DNA from 2 places in the Lentibacillus cibarius genome. Region 1 is predicted to be linked to the other one. Evidence: riboswitches for the same ligand, from Rfam matches in the RefSeq annotation. Region 1 holds a riboswitch; the other holds the start of a gene.
The links. A riboswitch is a leader RNA that binds a small molecule or an ion and turns the genes downstream of it on or off. The one in region 1 is predicted to bind FMN.

Region 1 (5,118 bases):
GCACTCGCTATAAACGCGAGACGAATGCCGAGGTTTTCTAATATAATGGCCATGAAAGGAAAAAGAGGGATATCCATGCAAAAAACGATGAAAACAATCTATGAAACCATGATGATTTTCCTAGTAATGCTAACCATTGTAACTATATGGACGGATGACACCTATAATGCAACGATCAGCTGGGTGGTGTGGGTAGTGTTTTTTATCGACTTTAATGTACGTTTCCTAACATCCCAAGCGAAATGGGCGTTTATCAAGCAAAATCCATTTCTTTTCATTGCCATTATCCCATTTGATCAGTTTTTTCAAATGGCTAGAATTGTCCGCATCATCTATTTGTTCAGGATTAAAACGATTACCAAGTACTATGTCGTTCCCTTTGTTGAAAAACTACAATTCAGTCCAAATCACTTATCCTGTTATTTGTTCTCGTTTTACTATGTACGGAAATGGTGATTATCCGGGCGGTAGAGACATCTGTTGGAAGCTTTTTGGAAGCAGCAATGGTTGTGTTTGGTTATTTACTCTTTTTTGGGCACCAAGTATTTGAGATTGAACAGGCTATCTCCATCTGGGCACTGACCTCCACCTCCGTCCTTGGTATTGCAATGCAGGGACTGGCACTGCAATGGGCATTTGCTAAAATAGATGCATTTTTCCAGCGGTTTAAAGATGAACAATCGCCGGAAGCGGAAGAACAGTTAGAATTTAAAGTGAAACAGTGGTAGATACATTGAAAACGCGAGAGTTCGAGGCGGAAACGCCAAAGTTTGGAACGAAACCGCCAGAATTTGGAGCGAAATCACCAGAATCACGTTCGGCACCGCTAGATTTATTTTTCCAGCGGTGCCTTTTCCACAACGCGTTCTTTACGTCCTTCTGTTGTTTCCGCATTGCGGAGCGAGCTGATGACCGCTTCTTCTGTCGCCTCCACGACAGCTTGAAAAAGTCCATTCATTACGGGATAATCGTCACGAAGAAATGACATGCTCTCTAAATGCGAATCAGATTGATGATGATACGTATTGGCTGTAGAAAAGGCTATAGCAACGTCCCCGCTTCCATGACCAATGTGGCTGCCGGTCCTGCCAAGTCCCGCGGCACAACGTTTAGCAAGCCGCTGTAGCTGCCGGTCGTAAAGGGGTGCATCTGTAGCAATGATCATCATGATAGATCCATCCGGGGTGTCTAGCTGAACCCGGCTGAAATCGGCGAAAAGTGCTTCTTCCCGTTTGCCGAAATTACTAAGTACGAGACAGCCGACGGTATAGCCTTCAACGATACGTGAGGATGTTCCAATCCCACCCTTATACCCAAAGCAGACCATTCCTTTGCCCGCGCCAACCGCACCTTCTTCCACCGGACCAACTGATGCGGATTGGATCGCCTCTATGGCATGTTCTGGTTTGACCGCCTGCATCCGCATGGTGTTTAAATAGCTATCATTGCATTCGCCAACGACAATATTTAAGGAACTTTCTGTATCACCAATCGCTAGGTCTTGTTCAAGCATATAGGTGAGTGTCCCTTGCAAAACCGCACCAACACTGAATGTATTCGTAAGCATAATCGGTGATTCCAGCAAACCAAGCTCGTCCACTTGTACAAGGCCGGCTGTTTTTCCGTAGCCATTAATCACTGCGCTGCCTGCTCGGACCTTTTGCCGAAATAGATTACCGTCATGGGGAAGGATCGCAGTAACTCCGGTACATATCGTATCCTCGTTATTCACTTTTTTGTATAGCGTTACATGACCGACTTGAACCCCGGCAACATCAGTAATTCCGTTCATGTATCCTTTTTCCAATTGCATGTCGCTGCCCCTTTCTTCTAGAAATCTATCTGTATTATAGCAGACTAACCCCTAGTATTTAATTGAATAGATCAGACCGGCGAAGGTATTATTTTAAGTAATTCCCAAATATAATTATTGACTAAATCCGTCCAAATGAGGTACATTTAATAATAATCAGTCAAAATAAAATAATGGAACATATAAGATATTCCTTCGGGGCAGGGTGAAAGTCCCTACCGACGGTGATGAGGCACAGCTTCAAAGTCCGTGACCCGTGCGGTTATGATTAAAACCAAGCGGTGGACCTGGTGTGAGTCCGGGACCGACAGTGATAGTCTGGATGGGAGAAGGAATTTTTTAGCTGGTATGCAACTGGACTGCATGCAGGTAAACGGTATCGTTACTTGTGTGGCTGTTTTGTTATATGATACATACCTGAAAAAATTCTGCTCGTCTACCTCTGAAGGGAAATCTCAGGGGTTTTTTTATGCACTGAATTTATATAAACATAAGAAACAGGACTGCTTTCAATTGATCGTGGAGGTGTACGGTGTGAATGATGAATACTATATGGAATTTGCTTTAAACCTGGCAAGGTCTGCCACGGGGCAAACTAGTCCTAATCCCCCGGTTGGCGCAGTTGTCGTCAAAAACGGTGAAATTCTTGGAATGGGAGCACATTTGAAGGCAGGAGAGGCCCACGCCGAAGTACACGCGCTACAGATGGCGGGTGATAAGGCGAAAGGGGCAGATATTTATGTCACGCTCGAACCGTGCAGTCACCACGGAAAAACACCGCCGTGTGCTGATTTGCTTGTGGAAGCTGGAATCAGGCGTGCAGTCATTGCGGTTATGGACCCGAATGAAAAAGTCGCCGGGCGTGGTATTGACAAGCTGCGTATGGCGGGCATTGATGTGAAGCTTGGCGTGCTGGAAAAAGAAGCTGCGAAGGTCAATCGTACATTTTTTCATTACACACAGACCGGAAAGCCATTTGTAACCTTAAAGACAGCAGTCAGCCTTGATGGGAAAACCGCGACACATACCGGGGACAGCAAGTGGATTACTGGTGAGGCGGCACGTATGGATGTGCACCAATATCGTCATACGCATGATGCTATTTTAGTCGGGGTAAATACGGTGCTCGCGGATAATCCGAGCCTGACTTCCCGCTTGCCAAACGGCGCGAAAAATCCGCTCCGTATCATACTTGATTCAACCCTACGCACACCACTTACGTCCAGTGTTGTGACCGATCAAAAAGCAGAGACCTGGATCATTACCGGAAATCAGGTAGGAGCTGCAGCGATCCCCCCTTATGAAAAACTTGGGGTGACCGTAATTTCACTTCCGGCAATTGATCCGGATACCATCCTGCGTTATTTGGGACACCACGGCATCATGTCATTGTTTGTTGAAGGCGGATCAGCAGTCCACGGATCTTTTCTTATGGGGGGTCACATCAATCAGCTTGTTCAGTACATAGCACCAAAACTGATTGGTGGGAAAGATGCGCCTGGTGTTATTGGAGGTAAGGGATTTAACGCTATGAACGATGTTTTGCCGATGGTCATCAAGTCAGTGGAAACGATTGATGAAGATATAAAATTGATTGCTGAACCACAGGAGGAAGATACACATGTTTACCGGGATTGTTGAGGAAATAGGAAGAATCAGGCAACTGGAGGAGGTTTCTAAGACGGCGGTACGGCTGACCATCGAAGCGGCGGTTGTACTGGATGATGTACAAATCGGAGACAGCATTGCGGTTAATGGTATATGCCTGACGGTTACCGATGCAGACGATGATGCTTTTGCAGTGGATGTTATGCCGGAAACGATCAAAGCCTCTTCACTTCGCACACTGGAGGAAGGATCTTCAGTGAATCTCGAACGGTCTATGCCGGCAAATGGCAGGTTCGGCGGTCATTTCGTCACTGGTCATGTGGACGGGACGGGAACGATCGTCGGAAAAACAAAGCAGGAAAATGCGGTCTATTATACAGTCGACATTCCACCGGAGCTTACCGACTACTTTATCGTGAAAGGTTCGGTGGCAGTCGATGGTGTCAGCTTGACGGTGTTCGGAATCAGTGGTAATGAAGTGACGCTGTCGCTCATTCCACATACCGTTTCACAAACCGTACTAGGTAACAAAGTTGAAGGGGATTGTGTCAATGTAGAATGTGATGTGCTGGCCAAACATGTTCATCATTTGGTAGGCAAACAGCACAAACAAAATTAAAAATAAACGAAGGAAGTGGACAACATGTTTCATACAATTGAGGAAGCAATTCATGATTTAAAAGAAGGAAGACCAGTCATTGTCGTTGATGATGAAAACCGGGAAAATGAGGGTGATCTGGTTGCGCTGTCGGAAAAGGCCACGCCCGATGTGATTAATTTTATGATCACGCATGCAAAAGGACTTGTCTGTACATCCATCAAACCGGATCTGGCAAAGAAATTAAAACTCCCACTCATGTCAAATGATAGCAGCGATCCATTTGAGACAGCATTTACTGTCAGCATTGATCATCGGGAAACAGCGACAGGCATCAGTACGGAGGATCGATCAAAGACGATTCGCGCATTAACTCACCCCGATACGGTGGCGGCAGATTTTAAACGGCCAGGTCATGTTTTTCCACTCATTGCCAAGGGTGGGGGAGTGTTAGAGCGCCCGGGTCATACGGAAGCATCTGCTGATTTGGCTGCATTATGCGGCGCATTCCCATCAGGGTTTATCTGTGAGATCATTAAAGATGACGGTACAATGGCCCGTGTCCCGGACTTGCAGGAAATGGCAGAAATATTTGATTTAAAACTGATAACGATCGCTGACCTAATTACGTATCGCAAACAGTATGAGATGCATGTCACACGGGAAGTAGAGACTACACTGCCGACTGCGTTTGGAACATTTCGTGTGTATGGCTATACTAATGATTTGGATGGGAAGGAACATATAGCGCTCGTTAAAGGAAAAATCAATCCAAAAGAGCCCGTCCTTACCCGAGTGCATTCAGAATGCCTGACCGGCGATGTATTCGCTTCTTACCGTTGTGATTGTGGCCCTCAACTGAATGAAGCATTGAAACAGATTGATGAGGCCGGCTCAGGTGTACTGATTTATATGCGTCAAGAAGGTCGTGGAATCGGGCTTTTGAATAAATTACGTGCCTACCATTTGCAGGATGACGGAATGGATACAGTGGAAGCAAATGAGCAGCTGGGATTTGCTCCCGATATGCGCGATTATGCGATAAGCGCACAGATTTTAACCGATTTGGGTGTAACACAAGTGAAACTGTTGACCAACA
Region 2 (5,118 bases), 1.9 Mb from region 1:
TATTGAGACATCTTGATTGTTCCCACGAACAGCGATGATGGATAAGATGGTGTTAATATCCGCTTTTCGCTCGTCAATGGTAATATCTGACGAAATGAGGACGGCCTCAGCGGCTTTAATATTGGCCTGTATTAATACGGCATCCTCGCTCGGATCTCCATGGATGAAATGAACTGGATAATGACGATAAGGTAATTTGTCCAATGTCCGGTCAATTAGCACGACTTCTTGGTTAGAATCCTTATCGGCAATCATATCTGTTAGCTGTTTAGTTCGCTCATTCCAGCCGATGACTACGATATGGTGGTTACCGTTAAAAGAGACTTTCCCTTCTGAAAGCTTATTCTCATGATTAATAGTGGTTGCGGCGAGCGTCGTAATATAAAATGTCAGCATGCCACCGCCGGAAAGTAGAAGAAGAATGCCAATGATTCTGCCTGGAACAGTAAGTGGAACATAATCACCATAACCGACTGTTGCGCCGGTGATAAACGCCCACCATACACCATCAAAAACGGATGGAAATTGATTTGGCTCGACAAGGTGAATGATAAATCCAAATAGGATCATGAGTACAAAAATAGACAGGAGAAGCCTTACAGCTGCCGGCATACGGAAATAAATATGTTTAAATACTTCGAGATTCACTTTGTTCACCTGCCCATGTTTTTAGTAACGTCAGAAAATATAGACTTAGGAGGACCTTATAAAAAACTATAAAATTTAGCGATATAACTTTTACTTGCAAGGACGCTTCCTTTTGTTCTGTGTTCGTGCCCGGATGTATCATAGCATGACGATAATCCATTAAAATTACACACATAGTATTGGCAAAGGTCCAAAACTTTCATACGCCATAAAAGGTAATTGCAGTCCATACACGGGCGTGATTGACATTTGCTGAAAGATGTTTCCGTCATGATAAGGAAGAGACTGGGAAAAAAACTAAACAAATCAGTTCTAAATACGAACGATATGTGTTTTCCCTGCGCTTATTTCATTAAGCAAAAAACCCGAGTTGATTCAGAAATATCTGAATCGACTCGGGTTTTTCTTTAACTAAAAATCTTCTGTTCCAGTATTACAGATTCAAATTTCTTTTCAAAGTGGTTTTGATGCTTTCATAAACTTCCTGCCAGAAGTCAGTATTGTCACGAAAGGATTTAGTCATAAATCGGCGTATTTCTTTTGACTTTTCCTTATAATCATCGTGATCGCTTGGTGGTAGTTGCTGTCTGGAATGGTCGACGAATTCCTGGATTTCTTCCGCTCTCGGTCCCCATACCGCCACTTCTTTTCCATTGCTATCGATGAAAATGAACTTGGGAATTGATCGTGATGTTCCATTAGTCAAGTATTGATCCATCAGCTCAAGGTTTTCATCTCGGGGTAGGAATTTAACCGGTATGTCAGCCTGTTCAGTGAGACGAAGCAAGATAGGTGTGTTGAGCATCGCATCGCCACACCAGTCCTCCGTGAGCACAATAACGCGAAGGTCATGCGCTGCCAAGTTCCGAATAAACTGCTCATCCTCCGGTAATGTGAAATGGTCGTAAATATGTAGTAAGTTTTCTTTGTTTTTCTGCATCGATTCTATATATGTGTCCGGGTCCATGCCTTGCTCAAACCATTGCTCAAGGGTCATTAGTCGACGCTCCTTTTTTTACCATTTTCTTTCTAAAGTGTACCTGAAGAAGAATATTCTGTAAATTAAAGTGCTTGGTTCGCTTTATATTATCTACAATAGGGCATTTATTCGTGTGGCTACGCGTCGTGGAAAAAATTTGCTATGATTGTATGGAAGAGTATGAGAGGGAGGTTTTTTGATGGAGCAGGCGAACAGGTCGTTTTTAATGGATTTGTTGCATACACCGTCACCGTCAAGTGATGAGGTGGCCATTCAGAAAAAATGGATAAACTATGTAAAGGATTTTGCGGATGAAATCAAGACGGATAATGCCGGCAATGCAATTGGAATTATAAATCCGGATGCTGAATTTAAAGTATTATTGGCAGGTCATTGCGACGAAATTGCACTTGTTATTAACCGCATTGATGATGAGGGATTTCTTCATTTTGATAAAATGGGTGGCATAAATCCAAAGGCTGCTGTTGGAATGAAAGTGACCGTACTTGGGCACAACGCTGAATCAACGGGGGTTATCGGTGTCAATGCACAACACCATGGTGGCCTGAAAAACGATTTCGGATTAGAAGATTTGTTTATTGATTGCGGTTATAAAACAAAGGAAGAAGCGGAGCGGTTTGTACAGATAGGTGATTTGGCTGTTTATAAGACTAATCCAGAGCTTTTAATGGACAGGTATGTATCCGGCCGCGGTCTGGATAATCGGACAGGGGCATTTATTGTTGCTGAAGTTCTGCGGCGGCTTTCAGATAGAGGAAGCGATGTTGGTGTTTATGCGGCCAGTACCGTAAATGAGGAAACAAATATGGGAGGTGCGTATTTTGCTGCTGCCGGTATTAAGCCAACTATGGCCATCGCTTGTGATGTTACATTTGCCACGGATTATCCAGGTGTGAATAAAAATAAACACGGCGATGTTAAACTTGATGGCGGTCCGGTACTGGCAAAAGGCGCTCCCATTAACATTAAAATCAATAAGATGCTCGAAAAAACAGCTAGAAGACGGAATATTCGTGTACAGTATGAACTGACACCACGTATGACAGGGACAGATGCAGACCGTATGCGACTGACCGGTCCCGGTGTTCCCATTTCACTGGTTTCTCTGCCACTCAGGTACATGCACTCACCTGTCGAAACGTCTAGTCTTAAGGATATGGATGAGGAGATAGAATTACTTGTTACTATGCTGTCTGAAATGACGGGTGAAGAAAGTTTAAATCCATTAGATGACTAGATACCTTCAAATTCGGTTGAAGACGTCGTAGAAAGATTAATTTCACAGCTGCAAATGACTTTTCAATGAAAGAAAATTGTAGTATAATACATGTAAAATAACATATCGATTCCATCTTCGGGGCAGGGTGCAATTCCCGACCGACGGTAAGAAGCACTATGCTGTTTTAAGTCCGTGACCCGTCTGCATGAATGCAGCGGTGGACCCGGTGTGAGTCCGGGACCGACAGTTACAGTCTGGATGGGAGAAGATGACGAGCCGGAATTCGGTGCATGCGTGCGTGTACCTTAACTTTCCTGTGACGTGACACCCTAAAGCCCCTAATAGGTTTTAGGGTTTTTTATGATAGGTTTCCGGTTTAACGTTTTGGACCGAAAACCAGACGCGACAGGATACGGCTCACCCTTCATCAGTGTAAGATGCGAATCGGTGAGGATGAAGGAGGAGACGGGTGATGCGACCAACCGCGCAATCATCAAAATTAGTTAAACTTGTTGTCCTGGCATTGCTAGGAACGATTTCTTTGGTGCTATTCTTTTTGAATTTTCCACTGCCATTTTTACCACCATATTTAAAAATAGACTTCAGTGAAGTACCGGCATTGATGGCGGCACTGATATTTTCACCGGTGGCTGGTATTATTGTAGAAGGGATTAAAAATTTGTTATATCTAGTTGTATCCGGTGCCGGCGATCCGATAGGTGTGGCATCAAACTTCTTTGCAGGGGTTATGTTTGTCGTACCAGTAGCTGTACTGTACCATCGGTCAAAAGGTGTCAAGAGTGTGGTTTCAGGGCTGGTAACTGGTACCATTGTTATGGCAATTGGGATGAGCGTTTTAAACTATTACCTGATCTTACCGGCTTATGCTTGGTTTACAGGAGCTCCCGAAATGGCTGCAACCACGGTGAAATGGATAACAGTTTCCGGTGGAGTGCTGCCTTTTAATATGATTAAGGGAGTTATTGTAGGCGTCTTATTTGTACCCGTATTTATTAAAATGAAGGCTTGGATAGAGCAAAAACAGACGAATTTAGCAGCATAAGGAACTTTAAAAAAGCGGGAGTGCCATCATGACACTCCCGCTTTCATTTACTTTTTCTTAGGAACGACGCTAATGGTACAACGGGATATGCACAGAAGTCGGTTATGCTCATCGGTGATCCGCACTTCCCACACCATCGTTTGTCTTCCTTTATGCAAAGGTTCTGCTTTGGCGGTAACAATACCTTCGCGCTTGGATTTGATATGATTGGCATTGATTTCGATGCCAAACACGTCGAACTTTTCGTTATCAATGTTCATATATGCGCCGATACTTGCGGCGGATTCGGCTAATGCGACATTTGCACCTCCGTGCAAGAATCCTGCAGGCTGGTGTGTACGCTCATCAACGGGCATGGTCATGATGACAAGATTTTCATCAAGTAGCTTTGTCTCAATACCGAGTGTTTCCATTAATGTTTCGGAAAAGTCCATGAGATAAGTCCCCTCTCATTACAAATAGGCACTGACCAATAATGAAATGCCAATTAGGAAACCATACATTGTGTTCGTTTTACCTGTGGCAGCCATGGCCGGCATCATTTCTAGCGAGTTCGTCTTGCCGCGGAATTTGCGAATAACGTCAGCTGCCTTAAAAATACTTAAAAATGCCAGGATTGACCACATCGGTAAAATTCCGGTAATCATGTAAATAACGGTTAAGCTGTATGCGGTGATAAATAAAATGGCCAGGAATCTAATGGCATTTTTCCGTCCGAGCAGAATGGCGACTGTTTTCCGCCCATTTTCCTTATCTCCATCAAGATCACGGATGTTATTGGAAAGCATAATTGCCCCGATAAAAATCGCAACCGGTATCGACAGCCAAATGACCGAACTTGTCAGTGTTGATGTTTGAATATAATAGCTGATTCCAATAATGACCGTCCCCATAAAAAATCCGGAGAAAAGCTCGCCGAATGGTGTGTAGGCAATCGGGTACGGACCACCTGTATACAAATAACCGAATAACATACACACGATGCCAATGACAGCAATCCACCAGCTTGATGCCATACAGATATAAACACCTAACAAAATGGCAATGGCAAAAAACGTAATTGCTAATCGAAGCACCGTTCTTGGTGAAATACCATCCCGGACAATCGTACCACCGATGCCGACTGATTTATCATTATCCAACCCCAGAATAAAGTCATAATATTCGTTGAACATATTGGTGGCAGAT

Region 2: it holds a riboswitch for FMN, as region 1 does, so the genes downstream of both, FFL34_RS03275 (ECF transporter S component) here and ribD (bifunctional diaminohydroxyphosphoribosylaminopyrimidine deaminase/5-amino-6-(5-phosphoribosylamino)uracil reductase RibD) in region 1, are expected to answer to the same signal.

What each region holds. Positions count from the first base shown of each region.
Region 1 covers NZ_VCIA01000001.1:2,522,052-2,527,169, forward strand. Annotated here, with positions in the region: gene FFL34_RS18660 (hypothetical protein) at 76-456, shown strand; gene FFL34_RS18665 (hypothetical protein) at 450-728, shown strand; gene FFL34_RS12375 (DmpA family aminopeptidase) at 833-1,813, opposite strand; FMN riboswitch at 2,001-2,151, shown strand; gene ribD (bifunctional diaminohydroxyphosphoribosylaminopyrimidine deaminase/5-amino-6-(5-phosphoribosylamino)uracil reductase RibD) at 2,348-3,454, shown strand; gene FFL34_RS12385 (riboflavin synthase) at 3,435-4,040, shown strand; gene FFL34_RS12390 (bifunctional 3,4-dihydroxy-2-butanone-4-phosphate synthase/GTP cyclohydrolase II) at 4,065-5,118, shown strand, end outside.
Region 2 covers NZ_VCIA01000001.1:649,195-654,312, reverse strand. Annotated here, with positions in the region: gene FFL34_RS03290 (potassium channel family protein) at 1-648, opposite strand, end outside; gene FFL34_RS03285 (thioredoxin family protein) at 1,082-1,645, opposite strand; gene FFL34_RS03280 (M20/M25/M40 family metallo-hydrolase) at 1,827-2,885, shown strand; FMN riboswitch at 2,995-3,141, shown strand; gene FFL34_RS03275 (ECF transporter S component) at 3,340-3,930, shown strand; gene FFL34_RS03270 (hotdog fold thioesterase) at 3,978-4,364, opposite strand; gene FFL34_RS03265 (1,4-dihydroxy-2-naphthoate polyprenyltransferase) at 4,383-5,118, opposite strand, start outside.